3 regions of the Cellulomonas sp. PS-H5 genome follow, and region 3 is predicted to be linked to each of the others. Evidence: predicted binding sites of a transcription regulator. Region 3 holds the regulator's gene; each other region holds the start of a gene.
What was found. Region 3 encodes HrcA, which represses chaperone genes, less so after heat shock. Its sites were predicted from a motif close to TTNGCACTCGNNNNNNNCGAGTGCNAA; they were not measured.
Positions count from the first base shown of each region.

Region 1 (9,547 bases), on a different contig from region 3:
CGGGGCGCACGTCGGGCTGGACGGAGAACGACAGCCCCATGGGGTGCCCGGGCGTGGGGTAGGGGTCCTGCCCGACGACGAGCACGCGCACGTCGGCCAGCGGCCGGGTGAAGGCGCGCAGCACGTCCGGCCCGGCAGGCAGGTAGTCGCGGCCCGCGGCGGCCTCCGCCCGCAGGAACTCCCCGGCGGCGTGCACCAGGGGCTCGACCGGGGCGAGCGCCTCCGCCCAGTCGGGGGCCACCAGCTCGGACAGGGGTGCGGGCGTCACGGGGCCCGAGGCTAGCGGACCCCGGCGGGCGCCCACCGGTGCCGGGCCACCACCCGCGGGGGCCGCCGGCACGGTCCCGGAGGAATGACACGCCTGTGATTCCGGCCGTACGATGGCGCGCACGACGGACGACGGGCGAGCGGGAGGAAGGGGCACCGATGGACGCGACGGCGGAGCGCACGGCCGACCGGCCCGCCCTGGTGGCGGTCGAGGGCGGCGCGGACGACGCGGCGACCGGGCTGTCCGAGCGCGACCGCGAGGTCCTCGCCTTCGAGCGCCAGTGGTGGAAGTACGCCGGCGCCAAGGAGCAGGCGATCCGCGAGCTGTTCGACATGTCGGCGACCCGGTACTACCAGGTGCTCAACGCCCTGATCGACGCGCCCGCCGCGCTCGCGCACGACCCGATGCTGGTCAAGCGGCTCCGCCGGATGCGGTCCACCCGGCAGCGCGCCCGCAGCGCCCGCCGGCTCGGCACCGACGCCTGAGCCGCCGCCGGCCGGCCCGCGACCGGGCGCTGACCGGCCGCTGACCGGCACCGCGGCGCGCGGCGCGTGCCGGGGTGGACAGGCCGAGCCGTTAGCCTGTCCGCCGTGACCAAGGCGAGCGACCGGTACCCCGAGGACGAGTTCGACGCCGAGCCGGCGCCCGACGCGCCGATCGGCGTGCACCGCGCACCCCGCACCTGGTGGAGCCGGTGGTGGCCGTTCGTCGCGGTGGTCGTCCTGGTGCCCGCCGTCACGGTCGGCCTCGTCGTGTGGGCGTCGTCCTGGGACGGGCGCCTGCCGGGGTTCGGCGACTCGACGGAGCCCGCCGCCGCGGCGCCGAGCGAGCCGGAGTCGTCCGCCCCCGCGGAGGAGACCCCGCAGACCGAGGACCCGGGTGCCGAGGCCCCGGTCGAGACCGAGGAGCCGCCCGTCGAGGAGGAGCCGGCCCCCACGGCCGACCTCACCACGGACGTGCGGGTGCTCAACGCGTCGAACCGCTCGGGCCTCGCGGCCGGTGCCGCGGGCGACCTCGAGGACGCCGGGTTCACCGCCGTCACGACCGGCAACGGCAACGCCGGCGGGCTGCAGCAGACGACGGTGTTCTACGGCAGCGCCGACCTCGCGCCGACGGCGCAGCAGGTCGCGGACTCGCTCGGCATCGCGAACGTGGTCGAGGACGCGGGGACCGCGCCCGAGGGCGTCGTCGTCCTCCTGCTGGCGGACTTCGGGCGCTGACCCCTTCCGCACGTCGGGGGGCGGGGCTAGTCTCGGCCGCGTCGCGGTGACCGCTCTCCAGAACCGGGGGAGGCCACGGCCCCTGCGTCGCACCGATCACGCCTTCTTCAGGAGCACGCATGCCGCAGGGAACCGTCAAGTGGTTCAACGCCGAGAAGGGCTACGGGTTCATCACCCCGGCCGACGGCGGCCAGGACCTGTTCGTCCACTTCAGCGCCATCCAGACCAACGGGTACCGCAGCCTCGAGGAGGGGCAGTCGGTGGAGTTCGAGGTCGGGCAGGGCACCAAGGGCCCGCAGGCCGAGCAGGTCCGCCCGCTCTGAGCCGGTCCGCGCCCTGAGGCGCCGCCGCGGGACCGGGGCACGGCGCCCCGGTCCCGCGCCCGTCTGCCGGCGCGCGTGGCGTCAGCCGTCGAGCGCCGCCACCGCGAGGACCACGCACGCCGCGGTCCAGGCGAGCGGGGCGACGGCCGCGGGCGACCCGTCCGCGAGCACCTTCTCCGGCAGCGCACCCATCGCGGTGCGGTGCGCGTCCAGCCAGGTGAGCCGCTCGTGCGCCTGGGCGTCGTCGCCGGTGACGGCCGCGGTCAGCGCGTAGAGCGACGTCTGCGGCGTCCACGAGATGCCGTCCTGCCGCCAGCCCGCGCCCGGGGCCAGCCCGCCCGCGGGTCGCGCCATCGCGGCCGCCGACGCCCGCCAGGCGTCCTCCGCCCCGGCGAGCGCCGTCGGCTGGAACGGCGGCAGCACGAACGCGCTCGCCGCGTCGGCCACGCTGCCGCTCGCGTACCGGCCGTAGCCCGAGTCGTCGCCGAACTCCCGCTCGACCGCGGCCCGGGTCCGCTCCGCGGCGTCGCGCGCGTCCTGCGCGGCGGCGACGTCGCCCAGCAGGTCGAGCACCGGCCCCGCGGCCTCCAGCCCGGCCAGGAGGGGTGCCACCGTGCCGAGGGTCAGCTCGTCCTCGGCGACCTCCCAGTAGTCCGGCGACGCCGGCGGCAGCCCGTCGCCCGCGACCAGCGCGACCGCGTGGGCGGCGCCCCGGCGGACCAGCGGCGCGAGCTCGGCCGCCACCGCCGCCTGCTCCGCCCCGGGCGCGGCGGCCACCACCTGGCCCGCCGCCCACAGCGACCAGCCGGTGCCGTCCGTCTGCGGCGCCCGGTCGTCCGGCACGGCCCCGGAGCCGTCGGGCAGGTACCGGGCCTCGAAGGACCCGTCCGCGGCCTGCACGCGGGTCAGGAAGCCCAGGACCTCGCGCGCGTCGGCCAGGTGGCCCGTCCGGGCCAGGGCGACGGCCACGAACGACGCGTCCCGCGGCCACACGTACCGCCAGTACGGCGTCCAGGCCGCGACGGCGGCACCGCCGTCCTGCACGAGCGTGCGCAGGTCCAGCAGCGCGTCGGTGACCATGCCGGCGTACGGCCCGTCCGCGCCGGGGACCGTCCCCGCGGCGAGCCACGCGCGCTGCTCGGCGGCGAGGTCGTCGTCGGCGGTCGTCGCGGGGTCGACCTCGACGCGGGTGCCCTCGTGCAGCAGCGGCTGCCTGCCGGCCGGGACGAGCTCCGGGCCGGCCGGAGTCGCGACGACGCCCTCGCTGTACAGGTCGATCGTGCGGGTGCGCGGGCCGGTCGCGCCCCAGGCGACCAGCCCCGCCGCGAGGGCCGCCAGCACGACGGCGGCGACGAGGGGGCGGCGGTGCATGCCCGGCAGGCTATCCGGCCGGGCGCCGGGGGCGGCCGCGGGTCCGGCGGGCGGCTGTCCGCCGAGGGCGGAGCGCCTTGCACTCGATGGGGTCGAGTGCTAACCATGTGCTTAGCACTCTCGGGTCGAGAGTGACAGAATGACAACCCAGGCCGACCCGGTGAGGTCCGCCGCCCGACGGGACATGACCGCCGGGCCGGCGCGGCCGTCCGTCGCGGGCACCGACCGGCCGAACCACGAGCCAGAGTGAAGGATCGATAGCCCCATGGCCAAGATCATTGCCTTCAACGAGGAGGCCCGTCGCGGCATCGAGCGGGGTCTCAACACCCTCGCCGACACCGTCAAGGTCACCCTCGGCCCCAAGGGCCGCAACGTCGTCCTGGACAAGAAGTGGGGCGCCCCCACGATCACCAACGACGGTGTCTCCATCGCCAAGGAGATCGAGCTCGAGGACCCGTACGAGAAGATCGGTGCGGAGCTCGTCAAGGAGGTCGCCAAGAAGACGGACGACGTCGCGGGCGACGGCACCACCACCGCCACCGTGCTCGCCCAGGCGCTCGTGCGCGAGGGCCTGCGCAACGTCGCGGCCGGCGCCAACCCGATCGCCCTCAAGCGCGGCATCGAGCAGGCCGTCGAGGCCGTCACCGCCGCCCTGCTGGAGCAGGCGAAGGAGATCGAGACCAAGGAGGAGATCGCCGCCACCGCGTCCATCTCCGCCGGCGACACCGCCATCGGCGAGCTCATCGCCGAGGCCCTCGACAAGGTGGGCAAGGAGGGCGTCATCACGGTCGAGGAGTCCAACGCCCTCGGCCTGGAGCTCGAGCTCACGGAGGGCATGCGCTTCGACAAGGGCTTCCTGTCGGCGTACTTCGTGACCGACCCGGAGCGCCAGGAGGCCGTCCTCGAGGACGCCTACGTGCTGCTCGTCGAGTCGAAGATCTCGAACGTCAAGGACCTGCTGCCGCTGCTGGAGAAGGTCATCCAGTCCGGCAAGCCGCTGTTCATCGTCGCCGAGGACGTCGAGGGCGAGGCCCTGGCCACGCTCGTCGTCAACAAGATCCGCGGCACCTTCAAGTCGGTCTCCGTCAAGGCCCCGGGCTTCGGCGACCGCCGCAAGGCGATGCTGCAGGACATGGCGATCCTCACCGGTGGCCAGGTCGTCTCCGAGACCGTCGGTCTGAAGCTCGACACCGTGGGCCTCGAGGTCCTCGGCCAGGCGCGCAAGATCGTCGTCACCAAGGACGAGACCACCATCGTCGAGGGCTCCGGCGACGCCGCCCAGATCCAGGGCCGCGTCAACCAGATCCGCGCCGAGATCGAGAACTCGGACTCGGACTACGACCGCGAGAAGCTCCAGGAGCGCCTCGCCAAGCTGGCCGGCGGCGTGGCCGTCATCAAGGCCGGCGCGGCGACCGAGGTCGAGCTCAAGGAGCGCAAGCACCGCATCGAGGACGCCGTGCGCAACGCGAAGGCGGCCGTCGAGGAGGGCATCGTCGCCGGTGGTGGCGTGGCGCTCATCCAGGCCGGTGCCGTGGCGTTCGAGAAGCTCGAGCTCGTCGGTGACGAGGCGACCGGCGCGAACATCGTGAAGGTCGCGATCGACGCCCCGCTCAAGCAGATCGCCGTGAACGCGGGCCTCGAGGGCGGCGTCGTGGCGGAGAAGGTGCGCAACCTCCCCGCCGGCCAGGGCCTGAACGCCGCGACCGGCGAGTACGAGGACCTGCTGGCCGCGGGCGTCAACGACCCGGTCAAGGTCACGCGCTCCGCGCTGCAGAACGCGTCGTCCATCGCGGCGCTGTTCCTCACCACCGAGGCGGTCGTCGCCGACAAGCCGGAGAAGGCCGCTCCGGCCGCCCCGGACGCCGGCGGCATGGGCGGCATGGACTTCTGAGTCCCGCCGCAGCGGGGCGCGTGAGCGCTCCGCACCGCGCCTGAACGGGCCGGTCACCCCACGGGGGTGACCGGCCCGTCCTGCGTCCGCACCCCGCGCGCCGCGCCCGCGCCCCCGCGCCGCGCGCCGCCACCCCGCCGAGACGGCAACTCTCGGCTGTGCCGACCCGCACCCGCACAGCCGAGAGTTGCCATCTCGGCGAACCTGCAGAGTCGGACTGTGTGCGACGGGTCGCGCGCAGTCGCGGAGTGGAGAGTCGGCGAAGGGGGCGCGCGTCGGCGAGGTGCGCAGGCCGTGGCGATCGGGCGCGGGCGGATCAGCGCGGCGCGCGGGGTCAGTGCGTGTGGCGCGGGCGGGCGTGGGCCGGGATGCGCAGGCCGCTCGCGCGCAGGCGGCGGATGAGCTCGCCGGCCGACACCGGGACCGCGCCCAGCGCCACGAGGTCCGCGTGCATCTCGTCCGGGACGTCGTAGTGGTCCAGGTCGAACGCGCGGCGGGGGAGGCCGGCGCGCTCGGCGAACGCGTGCAGCTCGGCCAGCGAGGAGTCGCTCACGAGGTGCGACCAGGACCGGCCGTGCCGGGGCCAGAGCGGCGGGTCGACGAGGACCGTCACGCCCCGGGCCGGACGGGGTGCCGCTCATCGGCCGGGCGGCCGGGCCGCACCGTTCCGGGCGCGTCGGACGGGCCGGGCGGCTCGGTCGGCGCGGGCGCGGAGCCCTCGCCCGCGGCGTCGCCCGCCGCGTCGAGCTCCGCCAGCACCTTCTCCAGCTTGTGCAGCTCGGCGCCGAGGTTCTGCCGCGCGGGCTCCTCCCACGCCGCGCCCAGCGGACTGACGAACAGGCTGGGCCGCTTGAGCAGCTTGCGCACGATCCGCTCCCGGGCGCGCAGGTAGTCCTGCACCGGGATGTCGGCGTACTCCTCGCGCACGTCGTGCAGGTACGCCTTGTAGCGCTGCGGCTCGGCGGCCAGCATCGCCAGGTCGGCGTCGCACAGCACCGCGCAGTCGAAGTCGGTCGGGTCGGCGACGTGCCGCACCAGGGCGATCACCATCTGGTGCACGCGCTCGACGCGCTCGGCGGGGACGCCGAGGTCGGTGAGCTGCTCGCGCGCCAGCCGGGCCGAGGCGACCTCGTCCTCGCCGCCGCGGTTCGCGTACGCCGCGACCTGCCGGCCGTCGAACACGGCGCCGTGGTACCAGGCGGCCAGCCGGACCAGGTCCGGCTCGTGCGTCTCCTCGGCGAGCTCGTCCACCCGGGCCAGCACGTCGGTCAGGTGCCGGAGGTTGTGGTACGTCCGGCCCGGGCCGGTCCACCGCTCCACGAGGTCCGAGCCGACCGCCCGGATCGCGTCCTCGGGTGCGGTCGCTCCCGCCCCCTTCGCGCTGCGGACGAACGCGGACAACAGCCACTGTGGCGCGTCGTAGACGCCCATGGGAACAGCCTCACTGCGACAGACGACCCTGCTCGGACGCGCCATCGTAGACCCATCCGGACGGGGTTCCGCCACGCCGGCGCCGTCAGCCGACCGGGTGGTCCTCGGGCTGGTCGGTGGGCGCCGTCCCACCCGGTCGCCCGCTCGTCGCGGGGAGCGAGACCCGGATCGTCGCCCCGCCGCCGGGGGTCTGCGCGATCGAGACGTCGCCGTGGTGCGCCTCGACGATCGCCGCGACGATCGCCATCCCGAGGCCCGCGCCGCCGCCGGTGCCGTCGCCCTCGCGGGTGCGGCTGGCGTCCACCCGGTAGAACCGCTCGAACACCCGCGCGGCGTGCTCGGGGGCGATGCCGGGGCCGTGGTCGCGGACCTCGAGGACGACGCGGTCGCCGACGCGGCCCACGCCGAGCTCGGCGGGCGTGCCGGCGGGGGTGTGCCGGGCGACGTTGCCGACCAGGTTCGCGACGACCTGGCGCAGCCGCGCCTCGTCGCCGGGGACGACCGTGGCGGGCGGGGCGCCGGCGGGGCCCGGGGCCGCCGCGTCGGGCAGCGGACCCACCCGCACCTCACGCGTCGGGTCGATCGCCCGGAGGTCGTGCGCGGCGTCGGTCGCGAGCACCGCGAGGTCGACCGGCTCCGTGCGGCCGGGCCGGTCGGCGTCCAGCCTGGCGAGCGCCAGCAGGTCCTCGACCAGCCCGCCCATCCGGGTCGCCGACTGCTCGATCCGCCGCATCGTGTCGTCGACCTGGTCCTTCTCGGTCAGCGCGCCCATCCGGTAGAGCTCGCCGTAGCCGCGGATCGCCGCCAGCGGGGTGCGCAGCTCGTGCGAGGCGTCGGCGACGAACCGGCGCATGCGCTCCTCCGACCGGGTGCGGGCGTCGAAGGCGGTCTCGATCTGGGCGAGCATCGAGTTCAGCGCGGCGCCGAGCCGGCCGACCTCGGTGGTCTCCGGGGCGGGCGGGACGCGCTGCGACAGGTCGCCGGCGGCGATCTGCGCGGCCGTGCCCTCGATCTCGCGCAGCCCGCGCAGCGAGCGGCGCACCGCCCAGGTGGCGACGACGGCGCCGATGACCAGGATCGCCACGGCGGAGGTCCACAGCAGGAACGCGGCCTGCCGGACCGTGCCCTGCACGTCGGTCAGGGGCTCCGCGTACGCCACGTACCCGACGGCGGTGCCGTTGGGGGAGATCGGGGTGACGACGACCCGCCAGGTCGCGCCGCGCACCGTGCTGGTCACCGTCGAGAAGGTCGTGCCCTGGATCCGGTCGAGGTCGACCCGCGGCAGGTGCGGCGTCCCCGACCGCTCGACCGTCGAGTCGTCCGGGGGGAAGGTCGAGCCGCCGCCGAGCATCGACACGGCCAGCGCGTAGTCGCGCTCGCCCCAGGTGGGATAGGTGAGCCCGTCGACGGTGCCGTACTGCTCGTAGGCCTTGATGACGCTCTCCCGGAACGCCAGTCCCTGGACCCGCATGCGGTCGTCGACCTGCCCCACCAGGAAGCCGGACAGCGACGTGGTCGTGATCGCGCCGGCGAACGAGAGCCCGAGCGCGAGCAGCGCGGTCGTGATGCCCACCAGCCGCGCGAGCAGCGGCGTGCGGGCCCAGGTGTCCCGGACCCGCCGCGTCACGGCGTCGACCGGCCCGGGGGTGCGGTCCGGTCCCTCGTCCGCCAGAGCCTCCGGCGCCTCGTGCTCCGCCGACGTCGTCGTCACGACCCGCTCGGGCGGCGCAGCATGTACCCCACGCCGCGCTTCGTCTGGATGAGGGCGTCCACCTTGGAGCCGTCGGGCCGCTCGACCTGGTCGACCTTGCGCCGCAGGTACGAGATGTACGACTCGACGATGTTCGCGTCGCCGCCCCAGTCGTACTGCCACACGTGGTCGAGGATCTGCGCCTTGGACAGCACGCGGCCGGGGTTGAGCAGCAGGTAGCGCAGCAGCTTGAACTCGGTGGGGGACAGGTCGACGACCTGCCCGGCCCGGCGCACCTCGTGGCTGTCCTCGTCGAGCTCGAGGTCCTCGTAGGACAGCACGCTGGCGGACGCGACCTCGGCCTGGGTGCGGCGCAGGATCGCCCGGATCCGCGCGACGACCTCCTCCAGGCTGAACGGCTTGGTGACGTAGTCGTCGCCGCCGACGGTCAGGCCGGTGATCTTGTCGGCGGTGTCGTCGCGCGCGGTGAGGAACAGCACCGGGACGTGCTGGCCCTTGTCGCGCAGCCGCCGGGTGACGGTGAACCCGTCCATGTCGGGGAGCATGACGTCGAGCACCAGCAGGTCGGGCTGCACCTGCTTGGCGAGGCGGAGCGCGGCGCCGCCGTCGGCGGCCGCGTGCACCTCGAAGCCGGCGAAGCGCAGCGAGGTGGCGAGGAGCTCGCGGATGTTCGGCTCGTCGTCCACGACGAGGAGCGTCGCCTCGGGGGTGCGGTCTGCTGCGGTCACGGTCCCAGTGTGCCCCTGGACCCTGGAGGATTCCTGGGAGCGAACTGGTCGTGCCGGGTTCGCGGTACGGTACCGCCCCGTGAGTGCAGCCGATTCTCCCACCGGTTCCCTGACGCCCGTCGTGACCGTCGTCCAGCTCGACGCCGCGGTGCCGCTCGACCGGTTCGCCGACCACCTCGACGGGGTGGACGTCCGCCTGGTCCGCGCGTACACGGGCGAGGATCCGGGCGACGCCGACCGCCTCGACGGCCTGATCGTCCTCGGCGGGAACATGTCCGCCCACGACGAGCACGAGCCCGGCATCCCCGCGACCCGCGCCCTGCTCGCCGACGCCGCGCGCACCGGCGTGCCGACGCTCGGCATCTGCCTGGGCGCCCAGCTGCTCGCGGTCGCCACCGGCGGCCGGGTCGACGTCGCCGCCCCTCCCGGGCGCGAGGCCGGCGTCGTGGACGTGCGCTGGCGCCCCGAGGCGGCGGCCGACCCGCTGCTCGGGACGCTGGCGGCCGACGCCGAGCGCGCCGGGACCCGCAGCACCCCGATGCCGACCATGCACGCGGACGCGGTCGTCGACCTGCCGCGGGACGCCACCTGGCTGGCCGCCTCG
Region 1 is NZ_JAHVCI010000070.1:1,934-11,480, forward strand. Features, by position in the region: gene J5O08_RS18445 (uracil-DNA glycosylase) at 1-268, opposite strand, end outside; gene J5O08_RS18450 (DUF3263 domain-containing protein) at 427-753, shown strand; gene J5O08_RS18455 (LytR C-terminal domain-containing protein) at 859-1,488, shown strand; gene J5O08_RS18460 (cold-shock protein) at 1,608-1,811, shown strand; gene J5O08_RS18465 (glycoside hydrolase family 15) at 1,893-3,182, opposite strand; gene groL (chaperonin GroEL) at 3,448-5,073, shown strand; gene J5O08_RS18475 (DUF4031 domain-containing protein) at 5,408-5,686, opposite strand; gene J5O08_RS18480 (hypothetical protein) at 5,683-6,504, opposite strand; gene J5O08_RS18485 (HAMP domain-containing sensor histidine kinase) at 6,590-8,215, opposite strand; gene J5O08_RS18490 (response regulator transcription factor) at 8,212-8,943, opposite strand; gene J5O08_RS18495 (type 1 glutamine amidotransferase) at 9,023-9,547, shown strand, end outside.
Region 1: the regulator HrcA is predicted to act here: its motif matches at 3,259-3,285, upstream of groL (chaperonin GroEL).

Region 2 (9,547 bases), on a different contig from region 3:
CACACCATCCGGAGCGTGCGGGTGAGGTCGACACCCTCGACCGCGACGCGGACCAGGTCGCCGCGGGCGATCTCGTCGGCGACGGTCAGCCGGGACAGCACGGCCGCGGCGCTCCCGCCCCGCACCACGTTCTTCACCGCGGACGTCGACCCGAGCTGCGCGGGCGAGCCGGCGAGCGGGTGGCCCGCGGCGGTCAGCGCCTGCTCCAGCACCGCGCGGGTGCCGGACCCGGCCTCGCGCACGGCCAGGGGCGCGCGCGCCAGCTCCACCGCGGTGACCGGCCGCCGCCGGCGGGCCCACGGGTGGCCGGGCGCGACGACGACGACCAGCTCGTCGTCGCCGACCGGCCGGGCGTCAAGGCCGTCGGCGACGTCCGGGCCCTCGACGAACCCCAGGTCGGCGCGGCCGTGCAGGACCGCGTCCATCACGTCGCGGGAGTTGGCGACCACCAGGTCGACGACCGCCGCCCTGGCGGGCAGCGTCGCCAGCCACCCCGGGACGAGGTACTCGGCGACGCTCAGGCTGGCGGCCACCCGGACCCGGCCCTGCTGGGCGCTGCGCAGCGCCTGCACCTCGCGCTCGAGCGCGTCGGAGGCCGCCAGGACGTCCCGGGCCCGCCCGAGCAGGGCCGTGCCCGACGGGGTCAGCCGAGTGCCGGACGCCGCGCGCGTCACCAGCGTCAGGCCGGTCTGCCGCTCGAGCCGGCGCAGGCCGGTGCTGACCGACGGCTGCGCGAGGCCCAGGGCCCGAGCGGCGCCGGACAGGGAGCCGTGCGCGTCGACGGCCTCGAGCAGCTCGAGGGCGCCGAGCGGGATGCGCCGCGGGGGGACGGGGTCCATAGCCTCAGGCTAGAGCGCGGCAGGCAGGTCGGCGTTCCGCAGCGGCGCGCGGCGCCGGATGCTGGGAGGGTGCTGCCCGCTCCGCCCCCCGTCTCCACCGCTCCGCCCGTCGCCCGTCGGCGTGTGCTCGGCCTCGACCGGGCCGTCGTGCCCGGGCTGGCCGCCGCGCTGCTCGTCGGCGCCGCCTGCCTCGGCCTGACGGCCCTCGTCCCCGTGCTGCCGGGCCTGCTGGTCGCCATCGTGCTCGGCGCTATCGCCCGGTCCGCGGGGCTGGTCCCGGCGGTGCTCGAGCCGGGGCTCGCGTGGACGGCCCGGCGGGTGCTCCGCGCCGGGGTCGTCCTGCTCGGGCTGCAGCTCTCGGTCCGGGACCTGCTCGGGCTGGGGGCGGGTGAGGCGGTCGTGCTGCTGGCGACGGTGTCCGCGACGTTCGCCGCGACGCTGTGGCTGGGCCGCGTCCTCGGCGTGGGGCGGCGCCTGACGCTGCTCGTCGCGACCGGGTTCTCGATCTGCGGGGCCGCCGCGGTCGCGGCGATGAGCCCCGTCGCGGAGGCCGAGGAGGACGAGGTCGCCACCGCCGTCGCGCTGGTGACCGTCTACGGCAGCCTCGCGATCCTGGTGGTCCCGCTCGCGGCGGGCGCGCTCGGGCTCCCCGACCGGACCGCCGGGCTCTGGGCGGGGATGTCGGTGCACGAGGTCGCCCAGGTGGTGGCCGCGGCGGGGACCGTGTCGGCCGCGGCGCTGTCGGTCGCGGTGGTCGCGAAGCTCGCACGGGTCGTGCTGCTCGCACCGCTCGTGGCGGGGGTCGGGCTGGTGCGGCGGCGGGCTGGCGCCCGCGGCGGGGACGGCGGCGGTGCGGCGGGAGACGCTCCCGGGCGCCGGCGCGGTGCGGCGCCGCTCGTACCGCTGTTCGTGGTCGGGTTCGTCGTCGCGGTGGCGGTGCGGTCGGCCGGCCTCGTCCCGGAGGTCGTCCTGCCGGCGGTGAAGCCGGTCACCACGCTGCTCCTCGGGGCGGCGATGACGGCCCTCGGGACGCAGATCCACCTGGGGCGGCTGGTGCGGACCGGAGGTCGGCCGCTGGCGCTCGGCGCGGTGGCGACGGTCGTGGCGATGGCAGTCAGCCTGGCGGGGTTGCTCGCGATCGGCTGACCGCCCGACCGCCCCTGACGAGGAAAGACTTTCCGCACAGTTCACGCTTGCGTATCGGTCGGTCAGCCGCGCCAGAATGCGCGTTGACAGGCCTCTCAGCGCGCCGATACGTTGCCGACAGCTCGCAAGAGTGCGAAAGGTTTTCTCGACAGTCCGGCGCACGCAGGCGTGCGCCGCATGTCCGTCCTGGCATCCGTTTCACGGTCTCAGCCGTGCCCGGGCGGTGCGCCCGAGGGTCGCGTCCAGCGCGCCCCTGACGCCCCGTGCCCAGGAGGTCCTGCCGTCATGCCCGTCACCGCCCGGAGGTCCGGCCGAGGGGGTGCCGCCCCCGTGCGGCGGCTCCTGTACTCCCAACGGCTCGCGCCGTACCTCTTCATCCTGCCGTTCGTGGCCACGCTGGCGCTGTTCTGGATCATCCCGGTCGCCCGCTCCGTCGTGATGTCGACGCAGGAGGTCCTCTACGGCCAGACCACCTCGGTCGGCCTCGACAACTACGCCCGCCTGTGGAACGACAGCGTCTTCTGGACCGCGATGTTCAACAGCGCGCGGTACATGGTCCTGACGCTGGCGCTCCTCATCCCGATCCCGATGCTTCTCGCGGCCGTGGTGAACTCCCGGATCGGCAGCCCGCGGGTCAAGGCGTTCTTCAAGGCATCCCTCTTCGTCCCCGCGCTCACCTCGGTGGTGGTCGCCGGCCTGGTGTTCCGGCTCATGTTCTCCGAGTCGGAGAACGCGGTGATGAACCAGGTGCTGCAGCTGGTCGGGCTCGGGCCCGTCCGGTGGCTGCGCGAGGACCTCACCGGGCTGGCGGCGCTCCTGGCGCTCGCCGTCTGGCGCTGGACCGGGGTCAACACCATGTACTTCATCGCCGGGATGCAGTCGATCCCCGGCGAGTACTACGAGGCGGCGTCGATCGACGGCGCCAACAAGCGCCAGCAGTTCCTGCGGATCACGGTGCCGAACCTCCGGCCGACGATGGTCTACGTCACCACCATCAGCGTGTACGGCGGCCTCGCGATGTTCCTCGAGAGCTTCATGCTCTACGGCGGGAACGCGTCCCCCAACAACCAGGGCCTGACCGTCGTCGGCTACCTCTACCGCCGGGGCATCGAGCAGAACGACCTCGGGTTCGCGTCCGCCGTCGGGATCGTGCTGCTCGTCGTGGTCATGGCGATCAACATCACGCAGCTGACGCTCTCCGGCACCTTCAAGAAGGAGCACGTGCGATGACCGCGGCCCCCGCGCGCCCCCGCCCCGCGTCCCCAGCCCCGCCCGCGTCCGAGCAGGGTCCCCGTCGGGCCGCCCCGCGCGGCGTCCGGGCGCTGTCGGCCCTGCAGTCGGCCGTTCTGATCGCGATCGCGCTCGTCGCCCTCGTCCCGCTCGCCGCGATCCTCGTCGCCACGTTCCAGTCGGGCGCCGACATCATGCGCGGCGGGATCACGCTCGCCGTCGACCCGGCGACGCTCAGCCTGGACAACTGGACGATGCTGTTCACCGACTCCGGGCCGTACTTCCGGTGGTTCGCCAACTCGCTCGTCGTGACGGTGGTCCAGGTGGTCGGGACGCTGCTCGTGAGCTCGTTCGTGGCCTACGGCTTCGCGATGTACGACTTCCGCGGCCGCACCCCGCTGTTCATCGCGGTGCTCGCCATCATGGCCGTCCCGTTCGAGATGGTGATGCTGCCGCTCTACGTCCAGGTGAACGAGATGGGGCTCGCCGACACCTACGCGGTCATCGTGATCCCGTTCCTGGCCGCGGCGGTGACGATCTTCTTCTTCCGGCAGTACTTCCTCGGGGTGCCCAAGGAGATCCTCGAGGCCGGCCGCGTCGACGGCGTCACGGAGTTCGGCATCTTCTTCCGGCTCGTCCTGCCGATCGCGCGCCCCGCGATCGCCGCCATGGCGATCCTCAACGGGATGATGTGCTGGAACAACCTGCTGTGGCCGCTCCTCGTGCTGCGCTCCTCCGAGAAGTTCACGCTGCCGATCGGGTTGAACACCCTCATCACGCCGTACGCGAACAACTACGGCCTCCTCATCGTCGGGTCGTTCTTCTCGCTCGTCCCGATCCTGGTCCTCTTCCTCGCCTTCCAGCGGTTCTTCGTGGAGGGAATGACCGCGGGCGCCGTCAAGGGCTGACCCGTGCGACGCACACAAAGGAGAAGCAGAATGTCACGAACAAGGACGACGGCGTCCGCGGTGACCGGTGCGATGGTGCTCGCCGCGTGCCTCGCGTGCGGGACCGGGGGCGGGGCGGACAGCCCGCGGGACGCCCCGAGCAACTCGGACGGCTCGACGCCCGTGGAGATGTGGATCTTCGGCGAGCTGCACGGGGTGCTCTACGAGCAGATGGCGGACCGGTGGAACGAGCTGAACCCGGACCGTGCGATCGACCTGCGCCTGACCGTGTACCCCTACCAGGACATGCACAACAAGCTGCAGCTCGCGGCCAACTCCGGCACCGGCATGCCGGACCTGGTCGACATCGAGGTGACGAAGTTCGCCAACTTCGTGCGTGGCGACACCCCGCCGCTCATGGACCTGTCCGCCGTCGCCGAGCCCTACCGCGACGACGTGGTCGAGGCGCGCCTCGACCTGTACAGCCGCGGCGACGCGGTCTACGGGCTCCCGACCCACGTCGGCGCGTTCGTCACGTTCTACAACACCGAGCTGCTCGACGAGGCGGGCGTCGACTACACGACGATCGCCACCTGGGACGACTTCGCCGCAGCGGGGGCGGAGTACAGCGCCGCCACGGGGCGGGCGTTCGGCACGGCGAACACCGACGTGTTCTTCGTGGAGCCGCTGGTGATCGCCCAGAACGGTGGCGAGCTGTTCGCCGAGGACGGCACGGTCCAGGTCGACGACCCGGTCGTGGTCGAGTCCTTCGAGATGATGCAGGCCATGGTCGACGCAGGCGCGATCTCGCCGATCCCGGGATCGAGCCCCGACGACGAGGAGGCGTACGGGGCCATCGCGCGGGGCGACTACGCCGCGATCGTCTACCCCGCCTGGTACACCTCGCGGTTCGTCGACTACATGCCCGACCTCGCGGGGAAGATCGCCATCGCGCCCGCGCCGGTCGTGCCCGGGTCGGACACGCTGACGATCGGCGGCGGGGGCACCGGCACGGCGGTCGCGGCGGACTCGCCCGTCCGTGACCTGGCGGCGGAGTGGCTCGCGTTCGCCAAGCTCTCCCCGGAGGCCAACGTCGCCGTGTGGGAGGTGCTCGGGTTCGACCCCGTGAACATGGCGGTGTGGGAGGACGAGGAGGTCACCCGGAACCCGGAGAACCAGTTCAACCAGTACTTCACGACCAACCTGTTCGACGTGCTGAACGAGGTCAAGGACGGGATCGGGCACTTCGAGTCGTTCGCCAGCCCCGACCTGCCGGCGGTGAACAGCCGGTTCGGCACCGTGACGCTCACCGAGATCTACGAGTCCGGTGTGCCGGCGCGCGAGGCGCTGGAGCAGGCGCAGCGCGAGCTCAAGAACGAGCTGCGGCAGGACTGAGCTCCGGCCGAGGGATCCACTCGCACCGACGCGCGCGGGCGTGCCGGTGCGAGTGGATCCATCGCGCGGGCCACGGCCGCGTCACGCGCGCGACACGAGGGCCTGGGAGACTGGGCGGCATGACCCGCCCCGTCCTCGTCGTCGCCGCCGCGCTGGTCGACGACCTCGCCGCCCCGGGCGCCCTGCTGGCGGCCCGCCGCCGCGCGCCCGTGAGCCTCGCGGGCCGGTGGGAGTTCCCCGGCGGCAAGGTGGAGCCGGGCGAGTCCCCCGAGGACGCCGTGCACCGGGAGATCCGCGAGGAGCTGGGCGTCGCCGTCGAGCTCGGCGCGGAGCTCGCCGGACCCGACGACGGCGCCTGGTGGCTCAGCGAGCGGTACGTGATGCGGCTCTGGCTGGCCCGCGTGACCGCCGGCGAGCCGCGGCCCCTGGTCGAGCACGACGACCTGCGCTGGCTGCCGCGCGGGCAGTGGCTCACGGTGCCCTGGTTGGACGCGGACGTGCGGATCGTGGAGGCGCTGGCGGCGGCGACGGACCCGGCGGGCGTCGCTCGGCGCCCGGCCTGACCTGCGAGTTCGTCCGTCAGCGAACACGACCCCGCCCGATCTGGCACTCGCACCTCTCGAGTGCTAGAACATTTCTCGTAGCCCTCCTGGCGCGGCAGCGCCGGGGCAGCAGCGGTCCCGGACCGTCCGGACCGCCGTGACGCTTCGAGGAGGTGACGGGCTGTGGCTACGCGATTCGACCCGTTCCAGGAGATGGACCGGCTGATGAACCAGGTCCTCGGCCAGCAGCGCGCGTCGGCGACCATGCCGATGGACCTGTTCCGCTCGGGCGACCACTACGTCCTGAGCGTCGACCTGCCGGGGGCGGACCCCGGTTCGATCGACGTGAACGTCGACGACCGCACTCTCACGATCCGCGCGCAGCGCACCGCGCGCACGGAGGACGGGGTGCAGTGGCTCGCCAAGGAGCGCCCGGTCGGGACCTACGCGCGCCAGCTCACCGTCGGCCGCGGGCTCGACCTGGACGCCATCACCGCGTCGTACGCGGACGGCGTGCTCAGCCTGACCATCCCCGTGGCCGAGGAGGCCAAGCCGCGCCGCATCGAGGTCACCACCGGTGGGACGCCGGCGACCATCGAGGCGGGCGCCGACGCCGCTCCGCAGGAGCGTGCGAGCGCCTGACCGCGCGACGCGGCTCGCACGACGACCGCCCCGGCCCCCCGCGTGGGGGACCGGGGCGGTCGCGCGTCCGGGTCGCGCCGGGCCGGCGGCGCGTCAGGCCGTCGGCACCGCCAGCGACGCGCGCACCGTCCGGGTGGCGGCCAGGACGTGCTGGAGCGACGGGGTGACCTCGGCGTACCGGCGGGTCTTGAGGCCGCAGTCCGGGTTCACCCAGAGCTGCGCCGGGTCGACGACCCGCACCGCCTCGGTGAGCAGCTCGGTCACCTCGGCCTCGCTCGGCACGCGTGGCGAGTGGATGTCGTACACGCCCGGGCCGATGCCGCGGGGGTAGCCCTCGGAGGCGATGTCGCCGAGGATCTCCATCTTCGACCGGGCCGCCTCGATCGACGTCACGTCGGCGTCCAGGCCGTCGATCGCCCCGAAGATCTCGCCGAACTCCGAGTAGCAGAGGTGGGTGTGGATCTGGGTGTCGGGGCGCACGCCCGAGGTCGCGAGCCGGAACGAGCGCACCGACCAGTCGAGGTAGGCGTCGTGGTCGGCGGCGCGCAGCGGCAGCAGCTCGCGCAGCGCGGGCTCGTCGACCTGGACGATCGCGGTCCCGGCAGCCTCCAGGTCGGCGATCTCGTCGCGCAGGGCGAGCGCCACCTGGTTCGCGGTGTCGGCCAGCGGCTGGTCGTCGCGGACGAAGGACCACGCCAGGATCGTCACGGGGCCGGTCAGCATGCCCTTCACCGGCTTGGCGGTGAGGGACTGCGTGTACGTCGTCCACGGCACCGTGATCGGTGCCGGCCGGGACACGTCGCCCCACAGGATCGACGGGCGGGTGCAGCGCGAGCCGTAGGACTGGACCCAGCCGTTCGCGGTCACCGCGAACCCGTCCAGGTTCTCGGCGAAGTACTGCACCATGTCGTTGCGCTCGGGCTCGCCGTGCACGAGCACGTCGAGGCCGAACTCCTCCTGCAGCTCGACGACCCGGCGGATCTCCGCCTTCATCTCGTCCTCGTACTGCGCGGCGGTGAGCTCGCCCCGGCCGAACGCGGCGCGGGCCACGCGGATCTCCGGCGTCTGCGGGAACGAGCCGATCGTCGTGGTCGGCAGGGCGGGGAGCTGCAGGCGCTCGGCCTGCGCCACCCGGCGCCCCTCGAAGTCGCCGCGGTGGAACGCGTCGGCCGGCAGCCCGGTGAGCCGCTCCCGCACCTCCGGCCGCACGACCCCCGGCGCCGCGGCGCGGGACCGGCGCGCGTCGGCGGCGGCGAGCAGCTCGGCGTGCACCGCCTCGCGGCCCTCGGTCAGCCCGGTCGCCAGGGTGACCACCTCGGCGACCTTCTGGTCCGCGAACGCGAGCCAGGAGCGCAGCGTCGGGTCGAGCTGCGGCTCGTCCTCGACGTCGTGCGGGACGTGGAACAGCGACGTCGACGTGGCGACGGCGACCTGCCGGGCGCCGAGGCCCTCGAGCGACTCGAGCGAGCCGAGCGCGGCGTCGAGGTCCGCGCGCCAGATGTTGTGGCCGTCGACCACGCCGCCGACGAGCACCTTCGACTCCAGGCCCTCGACGGGGCCGGCGGGCAGCGCGCCGCGGACCAGGTCGAGCGCGAGGCCCTCGACCTCCGTGGCCGCCAGCACCGGCAGCGCGTCCTGGAGGTCGCCGTACGGCGCGGCCACGAGGATGGCCGGGCGCTCGGCGGCGGGCAGGTCGGTCGCCAGGGCGCGGTACGCCTCGGCGGCCGCCGCGAGCAGCCGGTCGGCCGGGACGCCGGTCGAGTCGGAGACCAGGGCGGGCTCGTCCAGCTGCACCCAGGTGGCGCCGGCGCGGGCGAGGTCGCGGAGCAGCGCGGCGTACACCGGCAGCACGTCGGCGAGCCGGTCGATCGGCAGGAAGTCCTCCGGCGAGCCCTCGGCGGCCTTGGCGAGCGCCAGGAACGTCACCGGGCCGACCAGCACCGGGCGGGTGAGCACGCCGTCCGCGAGGCCCTCCGCGAGCTCGCGCACCGGGCGGTCGCTGGCGTACCGGAACGGCGTCGCGGGGCCGATCTCCGGGACGAGGTAGTGGTAGTTCGAGTCGAACCACTTCGTCATCTCGAGCGGCAGGTCGTCGCCGCGGCCGCGGGCCACGGTCGAGTACCCCGCGAGGTCGAGGCCGCCGTCGGCGGCGAGCAGGTCGGCGAACCGCTCGGGCACGGCGCCGAGGACCGCGGCCGCGTCGAGCACGTGGTCGTAGAACGAGAAGGCGCTCGGGATCGCGGGCAGCCGGGTGTCCAGGCCGAGCTCGGCCAGGCGGGTGCGGGTCCGGCGGCGCAGGTCGGCGGCGGTGGCCTCGACCTCCTCGGCGCTCGCGCGGCCGGCCCAGAACGCCTCGAGGGCCTTCTTCAGCTCGCGGCGCGGGCCGATCCGGGGGTAGCCCAGGACGGTGCCGGCGGGGAACGGGTGAGTCAGGTCGGTCATCTCTCGCCTCAGCTGGTGGGAACGGGGGTCGGGGTGGTCGTGGGGGCGGCCGCGGCGGCCGCCGGCTCGGGGGGGACGCGCAGGTGCGCCCGCGGGGCGTCGCCGCCGAGGCCCGCGCCGTCGAGCAGGTCCAGCGCGGGGCCGTGGGCGTTGAACGTGTAGAGGTGCACGCCGGGCGCGCCGCCGTCGAGGACGGCGTTCACCAGGTCGACGCCCAGCCGCGTGCCCAGGCGGTGCCGCGCCGCGACCTCCGCCGGGTCGTCGGCGTCGAACGCGTCGAGCCGCGCGAGCAGTGTCTTCGGGACGGGCACGCCGGTCAGCTGCGCCACGCGGCGGAGCCGGGCCGGGTCGGTGGTGGGGATCACGCCCGGGAGGATGGGGATCGTGACGCCCGCGTCGCGCGCCAGGGCCACGAGCTCGAGGT
Region 2 is NZ_JAHVCI010000017.1:56,759-66,305, forward strand. Features, by position in the region: gene J5O08_RS09160 (LysR family transcriptional regulator) at 1-839, opposite strand, end outside; gene J5O08_RS09165 (putative sulfate exporter family transporter) at 963-1,985, shown strand; gene J5O08_RS09170 (carbohydrate ABC transporter permease) at 2,316-3,215, shown strand; gene J5O08_RS09175 (carbohydrate ABC transporter permease) at 3,212-4,123, shown strand; gene J5O08_RS09180 (ABC transporter substrate-binding protein) at 4,154-5,497, shown strand; gene J5O08_RS09185 ((deoxy)nucleoside triphosphate pyrophosphohydrolase) at 5,617-6,060, shown strand; gene J5O08_RS09190 (Hsp20/alpha crystallin family protein) at 6,223-6,681, shown strand; gene metE (5-methyltetrahydropteroyltriglutamate--homocysteine S-methyltransferase) at 6,775-9,123, opposite strand; gene J5O08_RS09200 (methylenetetrahydrofolate reductase) at 9,132-9,547, opposite strand, start outside.
Region 2: the regulator HrcA is predicted to act here: its motif matches at 6,101-6,127, upstream of J5O08_RS09190 (Hsp20/alpha crystallin family protein).

Region 3 (9,547 bases):
AGGCGCCGCCGGCGTTCGCCATGAAGATCGCCTGGTACAGCCCGAACACCGCGATCGACACCAGGTAGCCGATGAAGAAGAACGGCTCGACGAACGCGAACGCCAGCGTGGCGAAGAAGATCGCGAGGAACATCGTCAGCATGCCCTTCTGGGCGTACTGGGTGCAGATCTCCACGACCCGGCGGGAGTCCGCCTCGCTGGCCCGCTCGCTGCCGTCGAGGTGGATGTTCGCCTTGATGAACTCGACCGCCCGGTACGCGCCGGTGGTGACGGCCTGGATGGACGCGCCGGTGAACCAGAAGATCATCGCGCCGCCGGTGACCAGGCCGAGCAGGAACGGCGGGTGCAGCAGCGACAGGTTGTCGAGCCCCGTGGTGAGGCCCTCGGTGAGCGCCACGATGATCGAGAAGATCATCGTGGTCGCGCCGACGACCGCGGTGCCGATGAGCACCGGCTTCGCGGTCGCCTTGAAGGTGTTGCCCGCGCCGTCGTTCTCCTCGAGCATCCGCTTGGCCGGCTCCCACCGCGGGGCGAACCCGTGCTCGGCCTCGATCTGCTCGGCCGCGCCGGGCAGCTCCTCGACCAAGGACAGCTCGTAGACGCTCTGCGCGTTGTCGGTCACCGGGCCGTACGAGTCGACGGCGATCGTGACGGGCCCCATGCCGAGGAACCCGAACGCCACCAGCCCGAACGCGAACACCGCCGGGGCGACCATGACCTGGTCCAGCCCCTGCTCGCTGATCAGGAACGCCCCGCCCATGAGCGCGACGACCGTCATGCCCAGCCAGTACGCCGAGATGTTGCCGGCCACCAGCCCGGACAGGATGTTGAGCGACGGCCCGCCCTCGCGGGAGGACGTGACGACCTCGCGGACGTGCCGGCTGTTGGTGGAGGTGAACACCTTGACCAGCTCGGGGATGAGCGCCCCGGCGAGGGTGCCGCAGGAGATGATCGTCGCGACCTTCCACCACAGCCCGTCGCCGACGCCGTCGAGGTGCCCGAGCACGGCCCAGGTCGTGAGGTAGGTGAGCGCGATGCTCACGACCGAGGTCAGCCAGACCAGGGAGGTCAGCGGCTTCTCGAAGTCCATCCGCTCGGCCGCGGCGTACCGGCGGCGGGTCCACGCGTCGTTCGCGAGGTACGACACCGCCGAGGCGATGACCATGACGGCCCGGACCACGAACAGCCAGACCAGCAGGGTCGCCTGCATGAGCGGGTCGTCGACCGCGAGCAGCACGAACGTCACGAGCGCGACGCCGGTGACGCCGTAGGTCTCGAAGCCGTCGGCGCTCGGGCCGACCGAGTCGCCCGCGTTGTCCCCGGTGCAGTCGGCGATCACGCCGGGGTTCCGGGCGTCGTCCTCCTTGATCTTGAACACGATCTTCATCAGGTCGGAGCCGATGTCGGCGATCTTCGTGAAGATGCCGCCGGCGATCCGCAGCGCCGACGCGCCGAGCGACTCGCCGACCGCGAACCCGATGAAGCACGCGCCCGCCACGTCCGCCGGGAGGAACAGCAGGATGACCAGCATCATCAGCAGCTCGAGGCTGATGAGCACCATGCCGATCGACATGCCGGACTGCATCGGGATCCGGTGCACCGGCAGCGGCCTGCCCGCCAGCGACGCGAACGCGGTCCGGGAGTTCGCCAGCGTGTTGACCCGGATCCCGAACCAGGCGACGGCGTACGACCCGGCCATGCCGAGCAGGCTGAACGCGATGATCGTGGCGACCCGGCCCCACTCGAACCCGACCAGCGCGCGGTAGTAGACGACGATCACCGCGGCGATGAACACCCACAGCACGACGAGGAACCGGCCCTGCCGGGTGAGGTAGGTGCGGCAGGTCGAGTAGATGAGCTCGGAGATCTCCCGCATCGCGGCGTGCACGGGGAGCCGGCGCAGCTGCACGTAGGTGGCGACGCCGAACGCGAGGCCGAGCACGCACACGATCAGCCCGAGGCCGAGCAGCAGCCGCCCCGACACGGAGCCGAGCACGGTGACGGCGCCGAGGTCCGGCAGCACGAGGCTCGCCTCCCCGCCGTGCACCGAGCCGCCCTCGGCGGAGGCGGAGCCGGGCGCGCACCCGGCGAGCGCGGTCCCGAGGACGGCGGCCGCCGCGGCGGGCACGGGCCACCGTCGCCGTCGGCCGGTCGGGGGCCGGTCGGCGGGAGCCGCCGGTGCGCGCGAGGAGGTGGTGCCGGTCCGGACGTCTGTGTTCACGGTCGGGTCCCTGGTGAGAGCGCCATCGCTGTCACCCTCGACGCTAGGACCGGCCGAGGCCCACCGGATGAGACGTACGGCCCAGGTGGGCGGCACCCAGCGGCGTCAGCCCCAGCGCCCCAGCCGCTGCGCGAGCAGCGCGAGCGCCACCGGCCCCGCCGTGGAGGTCCGCAGCACGTGCGGCCCCAGCAGCACCGGCTGCGCCCCGGCGTCGACCAGCTCGGCGAGCTCCCGGTCCGCGATGCCGCCCTCGGGGCCGACGACGACGAGCACGTCGGCCGTCGCCCCGGCCGCGGGCAGCGCCGCCGCCGCGAGGGGGGTCGTCGCCTCCTCGTGCAGCACGAGCACCGCGCCGCCCGCCTCGACCACCTCGCGCGCGCGGCGGACGAGCGCGGCCGTCGCCAGCGCCAGGTCGACGCCCGGCACGTGCGCCCGGCGGGCCTGCTTGGCCGCGGTGCGGACAGTGCCGAGCCACCGGGCCCGGCTCTTGGCCGCCCGGTCGCCGCGCCACACGACGATCGACCGCTCGGCCTGCCAGGGCACGACGCCGTCGGCGCCGACCTCGGTGGCCGCCTCGATCGCCAGCTCGTCCCGGTCGCCCTTCGCGAGCGCCTGGACCAGCACCAGGCGGGGCGCCGGCACGGGCTCGACGACGACCTCGCGGACGCGCAGGTGCACGCCCTCGGGCCCGGCCGCCTCGACCTCGCCGACCAACCGGGTGCCGGCGCCGTCGACGACGTCGACCCGCTCCCCGGCGGTCTTGCGCTGCACGACGCCCGCGTGCCGCCCCTCGGCGCCCCCGAGCAGGTAGGTGCTCCCGGCCGCGAGCGCGTCGAGGTCGCCCGGCTCGGCCAGGAAGACCGGAGCGGTCACGCTCAGCGCCCGGCGAGCTTGTCGCGGAGCTTCGCGAACACGCCGCCGCCGGAGGCCGACAGCCGCGCCTCGGGGCGCTCCTCGCCGCGCAGGCCGGCGAGCTTGCGCAGCAGCTCGGCCTGCTCGTCGTCGAGCGACGTGGGCACGTGGACGTCCACGTGCACGTGCAGGTCGCCGCGGCCGCCCGCGTGCAGGTGGCCGACGCCGAGGCCGCGCAGCGTGACGACCTGCGCCGGCTGGGTGCCGGGGCGCAGATCGACCTCCTGCGGGCCGTCGAGGGTGTCCAGGGTGAGCACGGTGCCGAGCGCCGCCGCGGTCATCGGGACCTCGAGGGTGCAGTGCAGGTCGTCGCCCTCGCGGACGAAGGTGTCGTGCTTGCGCTCACGCACCTCGAGGTAGATGTCGCCCGCGGGGCCGCCGGCGGGGCCGACCTCGCCCTGCGCGGTGAGCTTGATCCGGGTGCCGGTGTCGACGCCCGCCGGGACGTCGACCTCGAGCGTGCGGCGCGAGCGGACCCGGCCCTCGCCGGCGCACTCGGTGCAGGGCTCGGGGATGACGGTGCCGAAGCCGTGGCACGCGGCGCACGGCTGCGAGGTCATCACCTGGCCGAGGAACGACCGGGCGACCCGCTGCACCGACCCGCGGCCGCCGCAGACGTCGCAGGTGCGCGGCGAGGTGCCCGGGCGGCAGCAGGAGCCGTCGCAGGTCGGGCAGACCACGGCCGTCTCGACCGGCACCTCGCGGTGCGTGCCGAACGTCGCCTCGGCCAGGTCGATGTCGAGGCGCAGCAGCGCGTCCTGGCCGCGGCGGGCGCGCGGGATCGGGCCGCGCTGCGCGCCCGCGCCCGCGGCGGCGCCGAAGAACGTCTCGAAGATGTCCTGGAAGCCGAAGCCGCCCTGGCCGCCCATGCCGCCGCCGGGGGCCGACGGGTCGGCGCCCAGGTCGTACATGCGCCGCTTCTCGGGGTTCGACAGCACCTCGTACGCCCGCGACACGTCCTTGAACCGGTCCTCGGAGCCCGCGTCCGCACCCGCCACGTCGGGGTGCAGCTCGCGCGCGAGGCGCCGGTAGGCCTTCTTGATCTGCTCGGGCGTGGCGTCACGCTCGACGCCGAGCACCTCGTAGTAGTCGCTCACTCGTCACTTCCTGTGCGTGTGGGGGCCGCGCGCGGGCGCGGGTCGGGCGTTGCCTGTCGAACGTGCGCGGGACCGCGTCGGTGCCCGGCGGCCGGTCATCCGGCGAGGATCCGGGACAGGTACCGGGCGACGGCGCGCACCGACGCGATGGTCCCGGGGTAGTCCATGCGGAGCGGCCCGACGGAGCCGATCCGCGCGACCGCGGTCCCGCCGCCGTCGGGGCCGCCGTAGCCGGTCGTCACGAAGCTCGTCTCCAGCAGTCCCTCGTGCTGGGTCTCGCGGCCGATCCGGACGGAGACCGCCGCCTCGTCCTCGGCCATCTCGCCCAGCAGGCGCAGCAGGACGACCTGCTCCTCCAGCGCCTCCAGGACGGGGCTGATGGTGTGCGCGAAGTCCGCGCCGCCGCCGCGCACCAGGTTCGCGGTGCCCGCCAGGACGACGCGCTCCTCGCTCTCCTGGGCCAGCGTGTCCTCGACCACCGCGACGACGCCGCGCACGAGCGGGCCGTCCGCGGGGGCGAAGTCGTCGGCCAGGTCCGACAGCGCGGTGCCGAGCTCGGCGAGCCGCCGGCCCGCGGCGGCCGTGTTGAGCCGGATCCGCAGCCGCGCCACGGTCCCGGCGTCCAACGGGTCCGGCACCTCGATGGTGCGCTGCTCGACGCGGCCGTGGTCCGTGATGATGACCACGAGCAGGTGCCGGTCGCCGACCGGGACCAGCTCGACGTGCCGCAGCGCCGTGCGGCGCAGCGACGGGTACTGCACGACGGCGACCTGGTGGGTCAGCTGCGCGAGCAGCCGCACCGAGCGGTCGACGACGTCGTCCAGGTCGGCCGCGTCCTCGAGGAACGTCTCGATCGCGCGGCGCTCCGGCGCGGACAGCGGCTTGATGGTCGCCAGGCGGTCGACGAACAGCCGGTAGCCCTTGTCGGTCGGCACCCGGCCGGCCGAGGTGTGCGGCTGCACGATGAGCCCGGCGTCCTCGAGGGCCGCCATGTCGTTGCGGATCGTCGCGGGCGACACCCCCAGGGAGTGCCGCTCGACCAGGGCGCGGGAGCCGACGGGCTCGCGGGTGGCGACGTAGTCCTCCACGATCGCCCGCAGCACGTCCAGCCTGCGGTCCTCGCTCATCGCCACCTCCCGACGTCCTGGCACTCGCTGGAACCGAGTGCCAATTCTACGCGTCCGCGGACGCGGACGCGGTGCCGGTGCCCGCGCCGGCCTCCGCGTCGTCCTCCTCGTCGGTCCCGCGCCGCCGCGCCCGCAGGTCGAGCAGCCCGACGACGAGGGCCACGGCGACGAGCGCGACCGTGAGCAGCAGCGCGCGGCCCGCGGCCGCCGAGCCCTCGACCCCGGACGCCAGGGCGGAGTAGTACGTGGACAGCGCCACGGCGACGCCGAGCGCGGACCCGATGCGCTGGCCGACCTGCAGCATGCTGCCCGCCACGCCGGCCCGCTCGACCGGCACCCGCGCCAGCGTGAGCGTCTGGTTGGGCGCGATCACCAGCCCGCTGCCGGCGCCCGCGACCATCTGCGTCGCGGCCATCACGAAGCCGACGGCGGGCGGGTCCACGAACCGGATCGCCAGGTCGGTGCCGATCAGGCCGAGGACGACGAGCACCAGGCCGATCACGACGAGCGCACGGCCGCGGGTCGCCACCAGCCGGCCGGACCGCTGCGCCGACACCGCGGAGGCGATCGCGAACGGCATGTTGACGAGCCCGGCCTGCAGCGGCGTGAACCCGGCCACCTGCTGCAGGTACAGGGTCGCCACCAGGAACACCGACGTGAACCCCGCGAAGTAGGCGATGCCGAGCAGCGCGCCGTTCCGGAACGCGGGCTCGCCCAGCACCCGCGGGTCGAGCACGGCCGCTCCGGTGCGCCGCTGGTACCGGCGCTCCCAGCCCACCGTCGCGACGCCGAGCACCGCGGCGACCGCGAGCCACCACCAGCGCGCCGGGTCGTCGCCGCCCTCCCCGGTCGTCGTGACGAACGGCACCATGACCGCGGCGGCGGTCAGGGCGACGCCCGCCAGGCCGACCACGTCCAGCCGCGGCCGGCCGCCGGGTCCGGTCGTGGTCGCGCTGCCGACCGCGCCGCGCGGCAGGAACTTCAGCGCGAACGGCAGCACGACGGCGATCACCGGGACGTTGACGAAGAACACCCACCGCCAGCCCTCCTCGGCGCCGAACGCCTGGATGATCAGCCCGCCGAGCAGCGGCCCCAGCGCCGTCGACACCCCGATGGTGGCGCCGAAGTAGCCGAACGCCTTCCCGCGCTCGTACCCGGTGAACAGCTGCTGGATCGTGCCGACCACCTGCGGGTTCAGCAGGCCCGCGCTCATCCCCTGGAGGAGCCGGGCGACGGCGAGCAGCTCGTCGGAGGGGGCCAGGCCCGCGCCGAGGCTGGTGAGCGCGAAGCCGGTCAGGCCGAGCAGGAACAGCGCCCGGCGGCCGCGGGCGTCGCCGAGCCGGCCCGCGGGCACCAGGACCAGGCCGAACGCCAGCGTGTAGCCCGCGACGATGAGCTGCAGCTGGCTCGCGCCCGCGTCCAGGCTGCGCTCGATGGACGGCAGCGCGACGTTGACGATCGAGACGTCGAGCATCGTGATGAACCCGATCGCCAGGCACACGCCGAGGGCGCGCCACCGGTGCGGGTCCGGCTCCGGCCGGGTCGCGGTGCCGGGGCGGTCGGGGTGCTGCGCGGGGGTCGACGTCACCGTCGTGTCGTACCACGCGGGCGAGCGGTCGGCACCTAGGCTGCCGCGGGTGACCGACCGCTACGGAACCGACGTCCTGTCCGCGGGCTCCTCGAGCGCGCACCGCCGGCCCACCTCGACCCCGACGCCAGCCGAGCGCGGCCTGGTCGTCGAGGAGGTCACGACCGGCTGGGTCGGCGCCGTCGTCCGGGTCGAGAAGTCGGGCGGCGAGCACGTCGTCGTCCTGGAGGACCGCCGCGGGCGCACGCGCACCTTCCGGCTCGGGCCGGGGTTCTGGGTCGACGGCAAGCCGGTCGAGCTGGTGCCGCCGCGGCCGACCGCGCCGACCGGGCCGAAGCGCACCGCGTCGGGCTCCCTCGCGGCGGCCGACCAGCGCGCGCGGGTGGCGATCGGCAGCCGGATCTGGGTCGAGGGCAAGCACGACGCCGAGCTCGTCGAGAAGGTCTGGGGTGACGACCTGCGCGCCGAGGGCGTCGTCGTCGAGCTGCTCGACGGCGTCGACAACCTCGTCGACGCGCTGCGCGACTTCCGCCCCGGGCCGGGCAAGAAGGTCGGCGTGCTCGTCGACCACCTGGTGCCCGGGTCGAAGGAGCAGCGGATCGCCGACGAGGCCGTGCGCACCGTGCCCGCCGGGACGCTGCTCGTGCTCGGCCACCCCTACGTCGACGTGTGGCAGGCCGTGAAGCCCGCGCGCGTCGGGCTGACCGCCTGGCCGACGATCGAGCGCGGCACCGAGTGGAAGCGCGGCATCCTGCGCGAGCTCGGCTGGCCCGCCGACGAGCAGGCCGACGTCGCCCGCGCCTGGCAGCGGATCCTGCGCTCCGTGCGGTCCTACGCCGACCTGGAGCCGTCGCTGCTGGGGCGGGTCGAGGAGCTGATCGACTTCGTGACGGCGCCCTGAGGCGCCCGCGGGCTCAGGGGGCGACGGGCTCGTCCTGCAGCCGGCGGTACATCCAGGTCGTCGCGAGCAGGCCGACCGGGAACGACACCAGCTGGCCGATGCCGCACAGCGCCGACCCGACCAGGTTCGCCGCGTAGACCGCGAGGAACAGCAGCAGGACGGCCCCGAGGTTCCGGCTCACCAGCGTGAAGCTCGCCCGGATCGCGTCCACCGGCGCCATCCGCTTGTCGATGACGTAGAACAGCGTGAACTGCGCGAGGAACGCGAACACGAGGCCCGGGATCACGAACAGCAGCACGCCGACCGCCGTGCCCAGCCCGACGAGCAGCGCGGCCACGACCACCTTGCCGAAGTCGTCGAACCGGAAGAACGTGCCGACCTCGATCCGGCGTCCGTCGGCGACCTCGAGCGTCGCCCGGGTGACGCCGGCCTGCATGAAGGCGGACAGCAGCAGGGCGACCGCGGCCACCACGAGGTAGCCGAACACCAGGCCGACACCCGCGCCGTTGCGCAGCTCCTGGGTGTCCGGGTCGACGCTCGCGACGGTGCCGCCGAGGATCACCGCGAACAGCACCGCGGTGACGACGACGATGACCGCCAGGTAGGCGAGGACGCCGAGCAGGAACGGGCCGACCTGCTGGGTGAACTTCGTCCAGCCCCAGCTGAACGCGTCGCCGACGCTCGTCCCGGCGGTCGGGGCGCCGTACGCGGGGGCGCCGGAGGGCTGCTGGGCGTAGCCGGGCTGCGGGTAGGGCTGCTGCGGCGGGTACGGCTGGCCCGGGGGCGGCTGCTGGCCGTACGGCTGCTGCGGGTACGGCTGGCCGGGCGGCTGCTGGCCGTAGGGCTGCTGCGGGGCGGGCGGAGGGCCGGCCGGCGGCTGCCCCTGGGGCGGCTGCGGCTCGTCGTCGCGCGGCGGGGTGGTGCCCGGGTTCTCGGTCATCGCGTGCCCTCCTGGTCGGACGTCGGTCGCCCGTCCGGCCAGCGAACCGAAGGCGACCCGCGGGTGTCAAGAAGTCCACCGCAGGGGCAAAGGGGACGAAAGACCCGGTCACACCGCTACGCTTCGACCGCCGTAGCCCCGCAGCACCCACGAGGAGACTCATGTCGTACGACCAGCAGCCGCCCGCGGGCGGTCAGCAGCAGCCGCCGTTCGGCGGTCAGCCCCAGCAGCCGTACGGCGGCCAGCCGCAGCAGCCGTACGGGGCCCAGCCGCAGCAGCCGCTGCGCCCGGACGAGGAGAAGACCTGGTCGCTGCTCGCGCACCTGGGCGGGATCATCCTCGGCTTCATCGCCCCCCTCGTCGTCTGGCTCGTCTTCAAGGGCCGCGGCCCGTTCCTGGACGACCAGGCCAAGGAGGCGCTGAACTTCCAGATCACGGTCGTGATCGCCTCCGTCGCCGCGACGATCCTCGGCGTCGTCACGCTCGGGATCCTGTCGTTCCTGCCGTTCGTGGTGTGGGCCGTCAACATCGTGTTCGCGATCCTCGCGGCCGTCGCCGTCAACAAGGGCCAGTGGTACCGCTACCCGGTCACCCTGCGCCTGGTGAAGTGATCACCTCGCGCTAGCCGCACCCCGGGTGGAGCGTTCTGCCCGACACGCCCCGGCGTGTTCGGCAGGACGCTCCACTCGTCTTCGCCGGGTCAGTCCGCGAGGGTGCGGACGACCGAGTCGGCCAGCAGCCGGCCCCGGCGCGTGAGCCGC
Region 3 is NZ_JAHVCI010000010.1:63,339-72,885, forward strand. Features, by position in the region: gene J5O08_RS06505 (sodium-translocating pyrophosphatase) at 1-2,128, opposite strand, end outside; gene J5O08_RS06510 (16S rRNA (uracil(1498)-N(3))-methyltransferase) at 2,327-3,094, opposite strand; gene dnaJ (molecular chaperone DnaJ) at 3,097-4,230, opposite strand; gene hrcA (heat-inducible transcriptional repressor HrcA) at 4,326-5,357, opposite strand; gene J5O08_RS06525 (MFS transporter) at 5,404-6,945, opposite strand; gene J5O08_RS06530 (DUF3097 domain-containing protein) at 6,995-7,846, shown strand; gene J5O08_RS06535 (hypothetical protein) at 7,860-8,786, opposite strand; gene J5O08_RS06540 (DUF4870 domain-containing protein) at 8,948-9,397, shown strand; gene hemW (radical SAM family heme chaperone HemW) at 9,487-9,547, opposite strand, start outside.